DNA from 2 places in the Verrucosispora sp. WMMD1129 genome. Region 1 is predicted to be linked to the other one. Evidence: riboswitches for the same ligand, from Rfam matches in the RefSeq annotation. Region 1 holds a riboswitch; the other holds the start of a gene.

The links. A riboswitch is a leader RNA that binds a small molecule or an ion and turns the genes downstream of it on or off. The one in region 1 is predicted to bind cyclic di-AMP.
Region 2: linked by a shared signal. The riboswitch ahead of O7624_RS23300 (hypothetical protein) and the one ahead of O7624_RS13080 (hypothetical protein) in region 1 are both predicted to bind cyclic di-AMP.

What each region holds. Positions count from the first base shown of each region.
Region 1 is NZ_CP120741.1:2,852,776-2,860,127, reverse strand. Features, by position in the region: gene O7624_RS13095 (hypothetical protein) at 1-113, opposite strand, end outside; gene O7624_RS13090 (helix-turn-helix domain-containing protein) at 211-546, opposite strand; gene O7624_RS13085 (carbonic anhydrase) at 746-1,444, shown strand; gene O7624_RS13080 (hypothetical protein) at 1,581-2,597, opposite strand; cyclic di-AMP (ydaO/yuaA leader) riboswitch at 2,601-2,732, opposite strand; gene O7624_RS13075 (YibE/F family protein) at 2,899-4,245, opposite strand; gene O7624_RS13070 (metal-sensitive transcriptional regulator) at 4,521-4,817, opposite strand; gene O7624_RS13065 (copper ion binding protein) at 4,933-5,142, shown strand; gene O7624_RS13060 (hypothetical protein) at 5,176-6,168, shown strand; gene O7624_RS13055 (heavy metal translocating P-type ATPase) at 6,180-7,352, shown strand, end outside.
Region 2 is NZ_CP120741.1:4,984,474-4,991,825, reverse strand. Features, by position in the region: gene O7624_RS23310 (AAA family ATPase) at 1-1,534, shown strand, start outside; gene O7624_RS23305 (cation diffusion facilitator family transporter) at 1,626-2,543, shown strand; cyclic di-AMP (ydaO/yuaA leader) riboswitch at 2,696-2,827, shown strand; gene O7624_RS23300 (hypothetical protein) at 2,832-3,935, shown strand; gene O7624_RS23295 (PfkB family carbohydrate kinase) at 4,151-5,131, shown strand; gene O7624_RS23290 (5'/3'-nucleotidase SurE) at 5,128-5,952, shown strand; gene O7624_RS23285 (STAS domain-containing protein) at 5,981-6,346, opposite strand; gene O7624_RS23280 (hypothetical protein) at 6,685-6,834, shown strand; gene O7624_RS23275 (hypothetical protein) at 7,027-7,352, shown strand, end outside.

The sequences.
Region 1 (7,352 bases):
GCCCCACCGACACCTACGGCTAGCACCAGGGTCGCCAACGCCAACCGGGTCAGCTCACGAAGTGCGCACAGCATTGCCGGCCACAGTGGACGGGCGAATGCTGGAGACGACACGGGATCCAACCTATCCCGCCGTCGGCCTGATCGCAGCGCGGCGATCCTTGCGGGTGGGTGAAGCGCGCCACGTCGTCTGATCAGGACTGGTGCCGGCTCAGTGGTCGGCGGTGTCGGTCACCTGCCCCTTGGTGAAGAGGGCCAGCAGGTCACCCACTTGGTGGTCGGCCTCCGCCGGGTGGCGGAAGCGCCCGGCCGGGTTGAGGGTGTACTCGTTGCGCCGGCCCACCCGGGTGCGGTGCAGGTAGCCGCCCGCCTCCAGGTCGGCGACGATGGCCTGAGCGGCACGTTCGGTGACGCCGACCTCCGTCGCGACGTCGCGTAGCCGGGCGGTGGGGTTACGGGCGATGGCGAGCAGGACGTGCGCGTGGTTCGTGAGGAAAGTCCAGTTCCGTGCGCTTTCCCGTCCGTCAGTGCTCGCCATGCCCGCCATCGTATGACCTGCCGTTCGAGTACCCCGGCCCGCGTCGTTACCGGCCTCGGTTCGGCCGAGCGCAAGCGTCGACTGATGTATGAAATGCATATCACGTATAGCTTGACGTGCGTTATGGCGCGTGTGACCGTGATGGCAGCCCGTGACCAGCGCCGGCCGGGATGACCAGGCATTCCTCCCAGAGATGAGGTGCAGCCGGATGAGTCGACCCGGAACGCTCGGTCCCCAGCCCGGACCGGACCGCGAGTTGCTCAGCGCGGATCTTCCCGGCGCCCCGCAGCGGGCCCTCGCCGAGTTGCTCGCCGGGAACCGTCGGTTCGTCACCGACGCACTGCGGCATCCCAACCAGAACGCTGGGCGGCGGGCCGCCGTCGCGGCCGAACAGCATCCCTTCGCGGTGATCGTCGGCTGCTCCGACTCCCGGCTCGCCGCCGAGATCATCTTCGATCGCGGGTTGGGCGACCTCTTCGTGGTTCGTACCGCCGGGCACACCGTCGGGCCGGAGGTGCTGGGCAGCGTGGAGTACGCGGTGGCCGTGCTGCGTACGCCCCTGGTGGTGGTGCTCGGCCACGACTCGTGCGGCGCTGTCCAGGCGGCCCGCGAGGCACTGGCCACCGCCACCACGCCGCCCGGGCATCTGGGCGCCGTGGTCGACGCCGTGGTGCCGAGCCTGCGCCGGGCGCAGGACGCCGGAGTGCACGACCTGGACGGCATCGTGGACATCCACATCGCGCGGACCGTCGAGACGATGCTGGCCTCCTCCACGACTCTCGCCGCGGAGGTGGCTGCCGGGCGATGTGCGGTGGTCGGCATGTCGTACCGACTGGCCGCCGGTGAGGTGCGGGCGGTCGCCGCGGAACCCGCCGCACTCGGCGGTGCGATGGCGACCGCGCCCTGATCCCGCGACCTGTCGCGAGGAATGACGCCGGTCCGGGTACCGGCAGTCGGCGACCGCGTCCGACGGTGACCTCCGGAACGACGAGGGCCGTCCCACCACGGTTGGCGGGACGGCCCTCGGTGCGTCGTGTGAGCGATCAGAGCAGCGACACGTGTACGTGGTCCGTGTGGTTGGACGGGCCACTGTAGGAACTCCAGCGCTCGGTGGCCGCGAACCAGATCTGCCGGTTCCAGATCACGTAGTAGACGCCCAGTCGGTCGGCGTTGCGGACCAGGAAGGCCGCCAGGTTGTTGCCGTAGATCCGGGTGTCGTTGTTGTGCCACGGGCTGAAGCCGCTGTTCTGCAATGACCAGTCACAGGCCCGGCCCTTGGGGTGCTCGAACTTGTCACCCGGACGGAAGCAGCCGACGAACCGGTTGAATCCGGCTCGCTTGACCTCCTTGTACATGTGCAGCGTCCGCGGCGTGATGCAGCCCGACGTGGTGGGGTCGTTCTGGCTGCACGACTCGGGCTTCCAGCCGCCGTCCGAGGCCCGGTTCGGCGCGATCCGGGCCACCGGCGAGGTGGCGTCCACCAACCCGCCGGTCAGGCCGACACCACCGACCAGTCGGAGGGACTTCTCCGCCTCGCTCTTCTTGCGCGCCATGTCATTTGTCAGCTTCTTCTGCTCGCGCACCTCGGCGTCGAGCGCGAGCTTGGCCTGCTCGGCGCGGAGCTTGATCGCGTTGACCTCGCCCAGTTTCTTGTCGTTCACCAGGTTCAGCTCGTCCAGCGCCGAGGCCCGGTTGATGAACGAGTCCGGTGCACTGCTCTGCAACAGCATGGCGATCGCGCCGACCCGGCCCGTGCGGTACGACTGGGTGGCGATCTGAGCGACCTGTGGCGAGAGTGCGTCCAGGTCAGCCTGAGCGGCGCGGACCTCAACCGCCAGTCGGAGTTGCCGCTTCTTGGACTTCTCCAGCTTGGCCTTGGCCTTGGAGTAGTCCCGGGTGGTCGCCTCGATCAAGTCGTTGAGCATCGGCGGGTCGTCGTCGTGCTCCGCTGGTTTGGGGTCGTTCGGTGCGGCCGTCGCCGGCATCGGACCAGCGAAAACGGCGAACGCGGCGAACACGGCCACCACGGGCGTCAACCAGCGGCGTAGGGGTGCCGTCACTGTTTTCCCTTCCATCGACCGCCGACCGGGTTAGCTGACGGGTTCGGGACGGAAGTGGCCCCTACCGCTTTCGCGGATTCACCCCACGTACCTGGGTCCCCGGCTCGCCTGGCGGCGATTGGGCGGCGGCACCGCAGGCGCCGCTGCGCGCCTTCGGCGGTGACCGGCAGTGAGGTTACCTGACAGTCCATCTGTGCTTCTACGCCCCGAACCCGACTAGATGCGTCATTTCGTAATCGCTTTGAGTGACCAGCGACACGATTACGAGCCGCGTATACAGGGGCGGTCACGTTGAGGAGTGTCACCATGTGGTGTCCGTGCTCCTGTCCGGGTCGGGCCACCTTGGAGGGGTGGCGGGGGACGTGTTTCGGGTGGGTGGGGTGCTGAGGGCGTGGAGCGCCTCGGCCCGGTCCGTTGCCGGCCGGGGAATCACGGGGGTGGGCTCACCGCCGCGGACGTCGGCGTCGCCGCGCCCGGCGGTGCTGACCACCGCAGCCAGCGCGGTGGTAAGCGGTACCGCGGCGATCAGCCCGAGCGTGGCGACCACGCTACGAACGATCTCCGTGGTGAGGAACTCGCTGGTCAGGATCTGCCCCAGTGCGCGGGAATCCGCGGTCAGCAGAAGCAGGAGGGGCAGCGAGGCGCCGGCGTACGCCAGCACGATCGTGTTGACCACCGAGGCGATGTGTGCCCGCCCGACCCGGGTGGCCGAGCGGTACAACTCCCGGCGGGAGAGGTCCGGGTTGGCGTGGCGCAACTCGTTGACCGCGGCGGCCTGGGTGACCGTGACGTCGTCGAGTACGCCCAACGAGCCGATGATGATGCCGGCGAGCAGCAGACCGTGCAGGTCGACGTCGGCCCGGAACATGGACAGGGTGGTGGCGTCCTCGCTGCCGAAACCGGTCAGGTGGGTGGCCCCGGTCGCGGCCAGCCCGAGCAGTCCGGTGAGCACCAGACTGGCGAGCGTGCCGAGCACGGCCACCGAGGTCTGGGCGGATATGCCGTGGGTCAGGTACAGCACCACGAACATGATCAGCGAGGCGCCGACGATGGCGACCGCGAGCGGTGGCTGGCCGGCGCTGATGCCGGGCAGTACGAAGGTCAGCAGGATGGCGAAGCTGGCGGCCAGGCCACCCAGCGCGGCCAGTCCGCGCAGCCGCCCGAAGGCGACGATGGCGGCGGCGAAGAGTACGGCCAGCCACACCAGCGGCTTGCCGCGTTGGTGCTCGGCGATGTTGTAGGTGCTGACCGTCGGATCCTCCGGGTCGATCAGCGAGACCAGGATGATGTCGTCGTCGACCTCGACGCGAGGGGCGCCCGGCCCGGTCGGGATGGGTGTCTGCACCTCCTGCCCGGCGTCCGGTCCGGTCTGCACCCGGACGGTGACCGTGCCGCAGGGGCCGTCCGCAGCCGTCGGAGTCCCCTCGGGTACCACCGGGTTGGGCGGGCATGGCTCACTGACCACCCGGGTGACCGTGCCGTGGTAGCGGGGGGTGTCGTCGGCGGCCTCGGGGCGCGGGGCGTCCCGGGGCCAGAGCACGATGGCGGCGACCAGGGTGGCGATGAAAAGGGGGACCACCGTCACGACGAGGATCCGCCGCACCCCCGGCGGGGTGGGCGGAGCGGAACGGGTGTGGTCGGCGCCCATTCAGTGTCTCCCAACGATTTCAGGGCTGAGTACGTGTCGATGGGCGAGACGGTTCAGTGCCGCCGGACGGCGGTGTGGAAGGGCAGCCCGAATGGCCTGAGCGTGGCGGGGTGGCTGCGTACCGTGAGCTGCGGACCCGCTCGCGACGGCCGTGCGGGCGTACGCCTGACGGCGACCTCGGGCCGCGAGGCACGGATTTCGGCTGGCCATCGTGTGCGAATGGTAACCAGCCGGACCTGTCGACGCCTGTCGCGAGGGTGCGTCGGCGGGTCGGGTCAGCCGCGCTTCATGAGCCGGCCCACGGCGGCCATCATCTCGGTCGCCATCTCGTCGGCGCGCCCCTCGGCGGCGCCTTCGTGCATGCAGTGCCGGGCGTGCCCGTCGAGCAGGCCGAGGGCGACCTTGTCCAGGGCGGCCTGGATGGCGGAGATCTGGGTGAGCACGTCGATGCAGTAGCGGTCCTCGTCGACCATCTTCTCGATGCCGCGCACCTGACCCTCCACCCGGCGCAGGCGGGCGAGGAGCTGGTCCTTGCTGGCGGTGTAGCCGCGGATCGGCGCGGGTGTGCTCATGCCGGCAAGAATAACCTACCCCCAGGGGGTATGGTACGGTCGGTGCGACGGATACCCCCTGCGGGTATCCGGGTGGGTGTTCGGCCCACCCTTCCAGAGTGGTGAGGAGAGTTCCATGGTCAGCACGACGTACCAGGTGCAGGGCATGACCTGCGGGCACTGCGTCAACGCGGTCAGCACCGAGATCGGTGCGATCGAGGGCGTCAAGGACGTTCAGGTGGATCTGGCCGCCGGTCGGGTCACCGTCACCAGCGACCAGCCGCTCTCCGACGACGCGGTGCGTGCCGCCGTGGACGAGGCCGGATACGAGCTGGCCGGCGCCTGAGCCGGCCGGCGCGCGGAAACCGAGGGGTCAACCATGAACACGGCGACGAAGCTGAGCGGCTTCGTGCTCGGCCTGGCGGCGGTGTTCGGCGCGGCGTACGGGGTGGGGCAGCTGACCGGCCCGGTGACCGTGGTCGCCGCCGGCCACGACAGCGAGGGCGCCGGCCACGGCGGTGACGCCCGCGACGAGGGTGACGCCGGGCATGAGGAGGCGGCCGGGCACGAGGAAGGAGCAGCCGGGCACCTGCCCGGTGGCCTGCTCGTTGCCGACCGTGGCTACACCCTGGTGCCGGTCGACGCGCCGCCGGGTGAGTTCGCGTTCCGGATCACCGGTCCCGATGGCCGTCCGGTGACCGGGTACGACGTCACCCACGACGAACGGATGCACCTCATCGTGGCCCGTCGCGACCTCTCCGGCTTCCGGCACGTCCATCCGGAGCTGGCCGGGGACGGCACCTGGCGGATCGCCTCACCGCTGGACTCTCCCGGGGTGTGGCGGGCCTTCGCCGACTTCACCCCGACCGGCGGCGACCCCCTGACGCTCGGCGTCGACGTGACCGTCCCCGGCACGCTGGCCGAGCGACCGCTGCCCGCCCCGGCGAGCAACGCCACCGTCGACGGCTACACCGTCGCCCTCACCGGAGCCCCGCAGCCGGGGCGCACCACGACGCTGACGCTCACCGTCAGCCGCGACGGCACACCTGTCACCGACCTGGAGCCGTACCTCGGCGCGTACGGTCACCTGGTCGCGCTGCGCCGTGGTGACCTGGCCTATCTCCACGTACACCCGGAGGGCAGCCCGGGAGACGGGCGCACCGCCCCCGGCCCACAGGTCAGCTTCGCCACCGAGTTCCCCTCGGCCGGCGCGTACCGGCTCTATCTCGACTTCCGCCACCGGGGAGTGGTGCGTACCGCCGAGTTCACGGTGCACGTCGGTGACCCGGGCGGCACCACCGGACCGGCCGACGGGCACCCCACCACCGCGCCCGAGGACGGGCACGGGACCCCCGGGCACGGACACGACTGACAGGACCCGCAATGAGTACGAGCCGACCCCTGACCACCGCGCCGCACCTGATCGAGCTGGCCATCGGCGGGATGACCTGCGCGTCCTGCGCCGCGAGGATCGAGAAGAAGCTCAACCGGATCGACGGCGTGCAGGCCACCGTCAACTACGCCACCGAGAAGGCGACGGTCTCGTACGCCGACCCGGTTACTCCGGACGATCTCGTCGCCACCGTCGAGAAGACCGGTTACCAGGCCAGCCTGCCGCCGCCGCCCACCCCGGCCGGACCGGCTGCCGCCGAGCCGGCGGATCCGCTGCATGCCCTGCGTACCCGGCTGTGGGTGTCGGTGGCACTGAGCCTGCCGGTGATCGCGCTGGCCATGGTGCCGGCCTGGCAGTTCACCTACTGGCAGTGGCTGTCGCTGACCCTGGCCGCCCCGGTGGTGGTCTACGGCGGGCTGCCCTTCCACCGGGCCGCGCTTGTCAACCTGCGGCACGGTGCCGCGACCATGGACACCCTGGTGTCGCTGGGCACGTTGGCCGCTCTCGGCTGGTCGGTGTGGGCGTTGTTCCTCGGCACCGCCGGTACCCCCGGCATGACCCACCCGTTCAGCTTCTCCATCGGTCGTACCGACGGCGCCGGCAACATCTATCTGGAGGCGGCCGCCGGGGTGACCACCTTCATCCTCGCCGGTCGCTACTTCGAGGCGCGCGCGAAGCGCACCGCCGGGTCGGCCCTGCGGGCCCTGCTGGAACTGGGCGCCAGGGACGTGTCAGTGCTGCGGGACGGGGTGGAGACCCGGGTCCCGGTCGACCAGCTCGCGGTGGGCGATCGCTTCGTGGTGCGGCCCGGCGAGAAGATCGCCACCGACGGGACGGTGGAGGAGGGCTCCTCGGCGGTCGACGCCAGCCTGGTCACCGGCGAGTCGGTACCTGTCGAAGTGGGAACGGGTGACGCGGTGATCGGGGGCTGCGTCAACGCCGGTGGCCGACTGGTGGTCTCCGCGACCCGGGTCGGCGCCGACACCCAGCTCGCCCAGATGGCCCGGCTGGTCGAGCAGGCGCAGAGCGGCAAGGCCGCCGCCCAGCGGCTCGCCGACCGCATCTCCGGAGTCTTCATGCCGATCGTGATCGCCCTGGCTGCCGGCACCCTGGGCTGGTGGCTGGGGAACGGCGCCGGCCCGGCCGCCGCCTTCACCGCCGCC
Region 2 (7,352 bases), 2.1 Mb from region 1:
CTCGGGAGTGACCCTCGTCTCCGGCGGCCCGGGCACCGGCAAGACGGCGGTGGCGCTGCATCGCGCGGCGTACCTGCTCTACGCCGACCGCAGCCGGTACGCCGGAGGCGGCATCCTGGTGATCGGTCCCTCCTCGGTCTTCGTCGAGTACATCGCCTCGGTGCTGCCGTCGCTGGGCGAGGACACCGCCACCCTGCGCTCGCTGGGCACCCTGTTTCCCGGGGTGGTGGCCACCCGCACCGACCCGCCCGAGGTGGCGGCGATCAAGGGCTCGCTGCGAATGCGCCGGGTGCTGGAACGGGCGGCCCGGGACGCGGTCCCCGGCTCCCCGACCGAGCTGCGCCTGCTGTACCGGGGCACGTTGCTGCGGTTGGAGCGGGCCGAGCTGGACGCCATCCGGGACCGCGCGCTGCCCCGCGGCGCCCGCCGCAACGAGGTGCGTCGGGCCGGCTTCGACGGCGTGCTCGCCGCGCTCTGGGCGCAGGCTCGCCGGCTGGGCATCGCCGGGTTGCCCGAACAGCGTGCCTTCGAGGACGAGCTGATCGACCGGACGGACTTCCGCGAGTTCCTCAAGGCGTGGTGGCCCCGGCTGCATCCGCGGCACGTGCTCGCCTGGTTGGCCGAACCGCAGCGGCTGCGCCGGTACGGCGGGGGCCTGCTCTCCGGTGCCGAGATCCGGCTGCTCGGTGCGGCGTACCGGGAGCTGGCCACGGACGGGCCGACCGTGGCCGACGTCGCGCTGCTGGACGAGTTGGACGCGCTGCTCGGCAAGCCGATGCGTCCCGCCCGCCCGAAACGGGACCCGTTCCAGCTGGCCGGCGGGGTACGTGAGCTGAGCACCGCTGCCGACCGGCAGCGGGCTGCCCGGCAGGCCGCCCGGGAACGCCCCGAGGACTACCGCGACTACGCCCACCTGGTGGTCGACGAGTCCCAGGACGTCTCACCGATGCAGTGGCGGATGGTGGGCCGGCGCGGGCGGCTGGCGTCCTGGACGGTGGTGGGTGATCCGGCGCAGACCGCGTGGACGGGAGATCCGCAGGAGTTGGCCCGGGCCCGCGACCAGGCGCTGGGGCGCCGCCGCCGGCACCGGTTCACGCTCACCACGAACTACCGCAACTCGGCGGAGATCTTCGCGGTGGCGGCGGCCGAGATCCGGCGGGCGTACCCGGATCTCGCGTTGCCCACCGCGGTCCGTTCCACCGGGATCGATCCACTCCAGCTCGAGGTGCCGGCGCCCGAGCTGGAGACCACAGTCGTGACGGCCGCCAGCGCCCTGCTCGGCGAGGTCGAGGGGACCGTCGGCGTGATCACTCCGGTGCCCCGACGGGACCAGGTCGCGGCCTGGCTGGGGGCGCTGGGCGGGCAGCGGTTGCAGGTGGTGACCAGCCTGGAGGCCAAGGGCATGGAGTACGACGGTGTGGTGCTGGTCGCCCCGGCGGAGATCCGGGCGGAGCCGGGCTCCGGTGTCCGTACCCTCTACGTCGCCCTGTCCCGGGCCACCCAGCGGTTGACCACCGTCGACCCGGCCGGGTGAACCCGAGCACCGCGACCCGCCCGACGATTGCACACATAGCGATGTTGGCATAGCTCCGTCCCCGGTCCGGCGGACGACGCAAGGTGTCTGGGTGGGCGCCGGCCATGACCACCACCACGCTGCGGTGTCGAACGCCGCCCACCGCCACTCCGGCCGGCTGTGGGCAGCGTTCGCCCTGCTCAGCGCGCTGATGGTGATCGAGGCAGGCACCGCTCTGCGGACCGGTTCGCTGGCCCTGCTCTCCGACGCCGGGCACATGTTCACCGACGTGTTGGGCATCGGGATGGCCCTCGCGGCCGTGGCTGCCACCCGTCGGGCCGACACGGACCCGCAACGCACCTTCGGGCTCTACCGACTGGAGGTGCTCGCGGCCCTGGCCAACGCCGTACTGCTCTCCGGCGTCGCGGTGTACGTGCTGGTCGAGGCGGTACGCCGAATCGGCGATCCGCCCGAGGTGCTCGCCGGCCCGGTCCTGGTGGTGGCCGCACTCGGCCTGCTCGCCAACGTCGCCGCGTTCGCCCTCCTGCGTCCGGGGGCGCGGGAGAGCATCAACCTGCGCGGGGCGTATCTGGAGGTGCTGGCGGACCTGCTCGGTTCGCTTGGCGTGATCGCGGCCGCCCTGCTGATCACCGTGACCGACTGGTGGTGGGCCGACCCTCTGGTGGCCACCGCGATCGCCACGTTCATCCTGCCCCGGACGTGGCGCCTGGGCCGGGCCGCGGTACGCATCCTGGTCCAGGCCGCTCCGGAACACCTTCAGGTCACCGCGGTGTATGACCGGCTGGCCGCGGTGCCGGGCGTGGCCGGCGTCCACGACCTGCACGTCTGGACGTTGACCTCCGGCATGGAGGTCGCCTCGGCGCACCTCACCGTCAGACCGGGCGCCGACGTCGGCGCCGTGCTGGCGGCGGCCCGCTCGGCGCTGCACGAGGACTTCCAGATCGAGCACGCGACCCTCCAGATCGAGCCGCGGTCGGATCCCGGGCACTGCGGGGCGGCGCAGTGGTGACCGGAAGAATCAGAGAAAAGGGGTTATTGTCCGCTTTTGGTCTGTTCTACTAGTCAACAACTGAACACCAGCAGTAACAGCAGCTGCACCGGTCACATGGGCACCGGTAGGCTCGGACCCGGCCTCCGCCAGGCGGCACCCACAGGTGCCGGCGGCGGCCGCCGCCTAATCGCCCGCCAGGGCGAACCGGGGAACCAGGTTCCTGGGGTGTATCCGCGTCAGCGGTAGGGATCTTCCGTCCCGAACCCGTCAGCTAACCCGGTCGGCGGCTGACGGAAGGAAACGTGCATGCCAGCAGTGGCAACGGTAAGACCGGCCGCCCGTACGGCGGCCCTGATCGCCGCCGCGCTCGCCCTCACTCTCGGCGTCGCGCTGGCCCCCTCCACCCCCGCCGCCGCGGCATCGCCGCCATTGCGGGCGGCTGCCCCGGGCGACGTGGACGACGAGGGTGGCACCCCGGCGCTGCGGGCCCAACTGGAGGCCGCCAGCAAGGGCTACCTCGACGCCAAGACCGCACTCGACCGCTCGGTCAAGCGCCAGAAGAAGCTTGCCGAGCAGCTCAAGACGACCGAGAGTCAGGTCGCCGAGCGGGGCACCAAGGTCGCCGAGATCGCCGCACAGGCGTACCGCACCGGGCGGCTGGGCGCCGCGTCGGCTCTGCTCAACAGCGGTTCACCGGCCGGCTTCATGGACCGGGCGGCAGCGCTGGACGCGGTGGCTGCCAACGAGGATCGCGCGCTGCGTGAGCTCCAGGTGGCCCGGGACGAGGTCAGCGCCACCAAGCAGGCCCTGGACGTGGAGATCCAGGAGCAGCGCAAGCAGGTGGCCGTGATGGCCAAGCGCAAGGACCAGGCCGAGCGGGCGTTGACCGTGGCCATCGAGCGGGACGAGGCGGCCGAACGGGCCAGGGCCGCCGAGCGGGCCGCCCGGTCACCGTCGCGGAGCAGCGGGTCGAGTCCCACCGCCAAGCCCGCTCCCCGCAACTCCGACGGGTCGTGGCCCTCGGAGTCGTGCAGCGTCAACGACCCCACCCCGGCCAACGGCTGCATCACCCCACGCACCCTGCATGCGCTGAAGCAGGCCAAGTCGGCTGGCTTCACCCGGTACGTCTCCTGCTACCGCTCCGGCGGCTCGGGCGAGCACCCGAAGGGTCGGGCCTGCGACTTCGCCGCCCAGAAGAACGGCTTCGGCGGGGACGCGACCGGAGGCGACCGGACCTACGGCAACAACCTGGCGGCGTACTTCGTCAAGAACGCCGACCGGCTCGCGGTGCTCTACGTGATCTGGTACAGGCAGATCTGGCTGCCCAGCAGCGGCTGGAAGTCGTACAGCGGCGCCCGGGGTGACCCGTCCAGCGACCACACCAACCACGTCCACCTGTCGGTGTACTGACTTCCTCTTCGCGCCGGGTGAACCGCTCTTCACGAGCGGTTCACCCGGCGCTGCGTTTCACCGTTGGCCGGCGGGGCACCGTCCCTTCGGCGCGCATCGACGCGCCTCCTTGGTTACCGTCGTACCAGGAAGCGTTATTTGTCCGCTAACGGGAGGAACGCCATGAACGAGCGAATCGCCAGACCCGGCGGCGGTACGGACAACGGGGAGCGGTCATGACCGGCCGCGTCATGATCTTCGCACCGACACCGCTGCTGACCGTGACCATCGACCAGCCGAGCGACGCACCGGAGTTGCACCTGCACCCGGGCGGGCAGGGGGTGTGGCAGGCCAGGATGGTGCTGTCCCTCGGCGTCGACGTGGTGCTCTGCGCGGCGCTCGGCGGCGAGGTCGGGCAGGTACTGCAACCGTTGCTGGTAAGCGAGGGAGTCGACCTCAAGGTGGTGGCCCGCGACTCCGGCGGCACCGGCGGGTATGTGCACGACCGCCGTGAGGGGACCCGCCAGGAGATCGTCGACGTCATCGGCCAGCCGTTGAGCCGGCACGAGTTGGACGAGCTCTACAACCTCGCACTCGGCGAGGGCCTGCGCGCGCCGGTGAGCGTGTTGAGCGGGCCCAACCATCCGTCCCTGGTCCCCGCCGACCTCTACCGGCGCTTCGCGGCCGATCTCGGTGCCAACGGTGGCCGGGTGGTGGTGGATCTCTGCGGCGAGCACCTCGCCGCCGTCCTGGAAAGCGGTGTCTTCTTTCTCAAGGTCAGCCACGAGGAGCTGATCGCCGACGGGCGGGCCGACGGCGACGACGAGGAGGCGCTCACCCGCGCGATGTACGACCTGCACGCCTCCGGCGCCGAGAACGCGGTGGTCAGCCGGGCCGACAAGCCCGCGTTGGCGCTTGTCGACGGCGAGGTGTTCGAGGTGCGGATGCCGCGGCTGGAGGCCGCCGACCCGCGCGGGGCGGGCGACTCGATGACCGCCGGGGTGGCCGCCGTGGTGGCCCGGGGCGGCGACGTCCGCACGGCGATCCGTACCGGCGCGGCGGCCGGCGCGCTCAACGTCACCCGACACGGCCTCGGCACCGGCCGCCTCGACTCGATCAACGGCCTCGTCGACCGGGTCCGGTTGGAACCGGCGGGCAGCCGTCCCCAGGAGCGGACCACCCCCGACGAACTGGCACAACGGGCGGGTGGCCGATGACGCTGCGGGTGTTGATCACCAACGACGACGGGATCGCCGCGCCGGGCATCCAGGCGCTGGCTCGGGCGGCCGTCGACCGGGGCCTGGACGTGGTGGTGGCTGCCCCACTGGAGGAGGCGAGCGGCACCAGCGCCGCGATGAGCGCCATGGAGCAGGACGGGCACGTGGTGGTCCACGACCATCCGTTACCGGAACTCGACGGCGTGCCGGCGTTCGGCGTCGGTGGCTCGCCCGGGTTCATCGCGCTCATCGCCGTACACGGTGCCTTCGGACCGCCGCCGTCGGTGCTGCTGTCGGGCATCAACCGCGGCGCCAACGCCGGCCGCGCGGTGCTGCACTCCGGCACCGTCGGGGCCGCCTTCACCGCTGCGGCCAACGGCTGCCGGGCGATGGCGGTGTCGCTGGACGTGCTCTCGGCGGGTGAGGCGACGGCGGCCAGCGGAGGTGCCGCGGTGGCGGCTGCCGCCCGGGTTCGCGACGCCGAACGGAACTGGGCCACCGCCGCCCGCGTCGCCCTGGATCTGCTGCCCCGGCTGACCGCCGCGCCGGCGGAGAGCGTGCTCAACATCAATGCGCCCGATCTACCGCTGGCTCGACTGCGTGGGGTACGCCAGGCCACCCTGGCGACCTTCGGCCAGGTGCAGATGACCGTCGCCGAATCCGGGCACGGCTTCGTGCGTACCTCGCTGGAGGAGCCGGGACAGGCGGTACAGCCCGGCACGGATCTGGCTCTGCTCGCCGACGGCTACGCGTCGGTGACCGCGGTCCGGGCAGTCACCGAGGTGGCCGACGTGGACCTGTCCGGCCTCGACCGGGAGTGATCAGGTGCCCCTGCGGTAGTCGGTGCGGTCAGGCCCCGGGGAGCACCTCGGGAGCCGTGGCCGCCCCGGCGTAGTAGGGCTCCGGCGCGCCGAAGAGGCCGAGCAGGCCGGTCACCCAGAGCTGCCGGTGCACGAACCGGCTCGGCTCGGTGACGATCAGCTTCACCCCGCTGACCTCGGCGGTCTGGAATCCGGCGACCATCGCGCTGATGCCCACCGAGTCGATGAAGGTGACCAGCCGCATGTTGAGCTCGATCCGGGCCGGCCGCCCCTTGGCCAGCACCTCGGCGATGGCCTCTTTCACCTCGTACGCGGTGTCGACGTCGATCTCACCCCGAGGGGCGATCTCGATGACACCACCGGGCCGAACCGTCTGCAGGATCGACAGGCTCACGCGAGCACCTCCACTCGCCCGTACGACGGGCGCCTCATCAGTACGCGGGCCGCGACCGACAGTATTCCTTCAACCGCCTCGGTCGCCACCCCTCGGGATGAGCAATTCACGGATGCGGGCACAACAAATCACCCATATCCGAACTTTATTGGCCTTATCACTCAGCGTTCGGCCTCTGCCGACGCCGCCGAACCAGGGTAGCGGGCCGACGCCATCCCCGTCGTTTTCCAGCACTCCGGCGTGCCCCACGGACAACCGGCCTGACCTGCGCTGGGTGCGCGAGAGTGGCACGGTGTGCCTAGCATCACGAGTGACCCCTATGACGGGAGGACCACATCATGCTCCGCAGACTCGCCGCGCTCGCCGGTGTCAGTGCCCTGCTCGCCCTCGTACTGGCCTGCGGTTTCGGCGGCGGCGATGGTGACGACGACGATGACGATGACGACGACTTCGCCCGCGCCGCGGCGGTGGCGGTCGCCGTCCGCTGACCAATGCGACGAACCCGGTGTGGTCCGGACCGCACCGGGGGCGCACCTGCCCTTCCGGTCGAGACGAGCGTTTCGGTGGTTTGCGTCCGGGTCGGGTGGGCACAGCCTCCGATGCGAACCGTCACCGGCCGGACAACGCCGCCGACAGCTGATGCGTGCACCGGCTCCGGCACTGTCGAGGAGGGAACCACAATGTTCGGAACACATCTGCTGGAGCGCCGCAGCAAGCCAGAGCGGGTCGCGGACCAGGCGTGGCAACACCTCGTCTCGGCGGTGAACAACGCCGGCGACAGCCTCCGCGACACCGCCCGCACCGCCCGCCAAGGCTCCGCCGGTTTCGCCGGCGACGCCGGTGACCTGGTCGAGTCGGCCGCCGAGGAGGCCCGTCACCGCGCCAGCCGCGCCTTCGACGCGCTCGCCGGACGCCGCCCGGCGCTGCCCTGGACGCTGCTGATCGGCGCCGCCCTGGTCGGTGCCGCGGTCGGCTGGGCCGCCGGCACCGCGGCACGCGCCGCGGG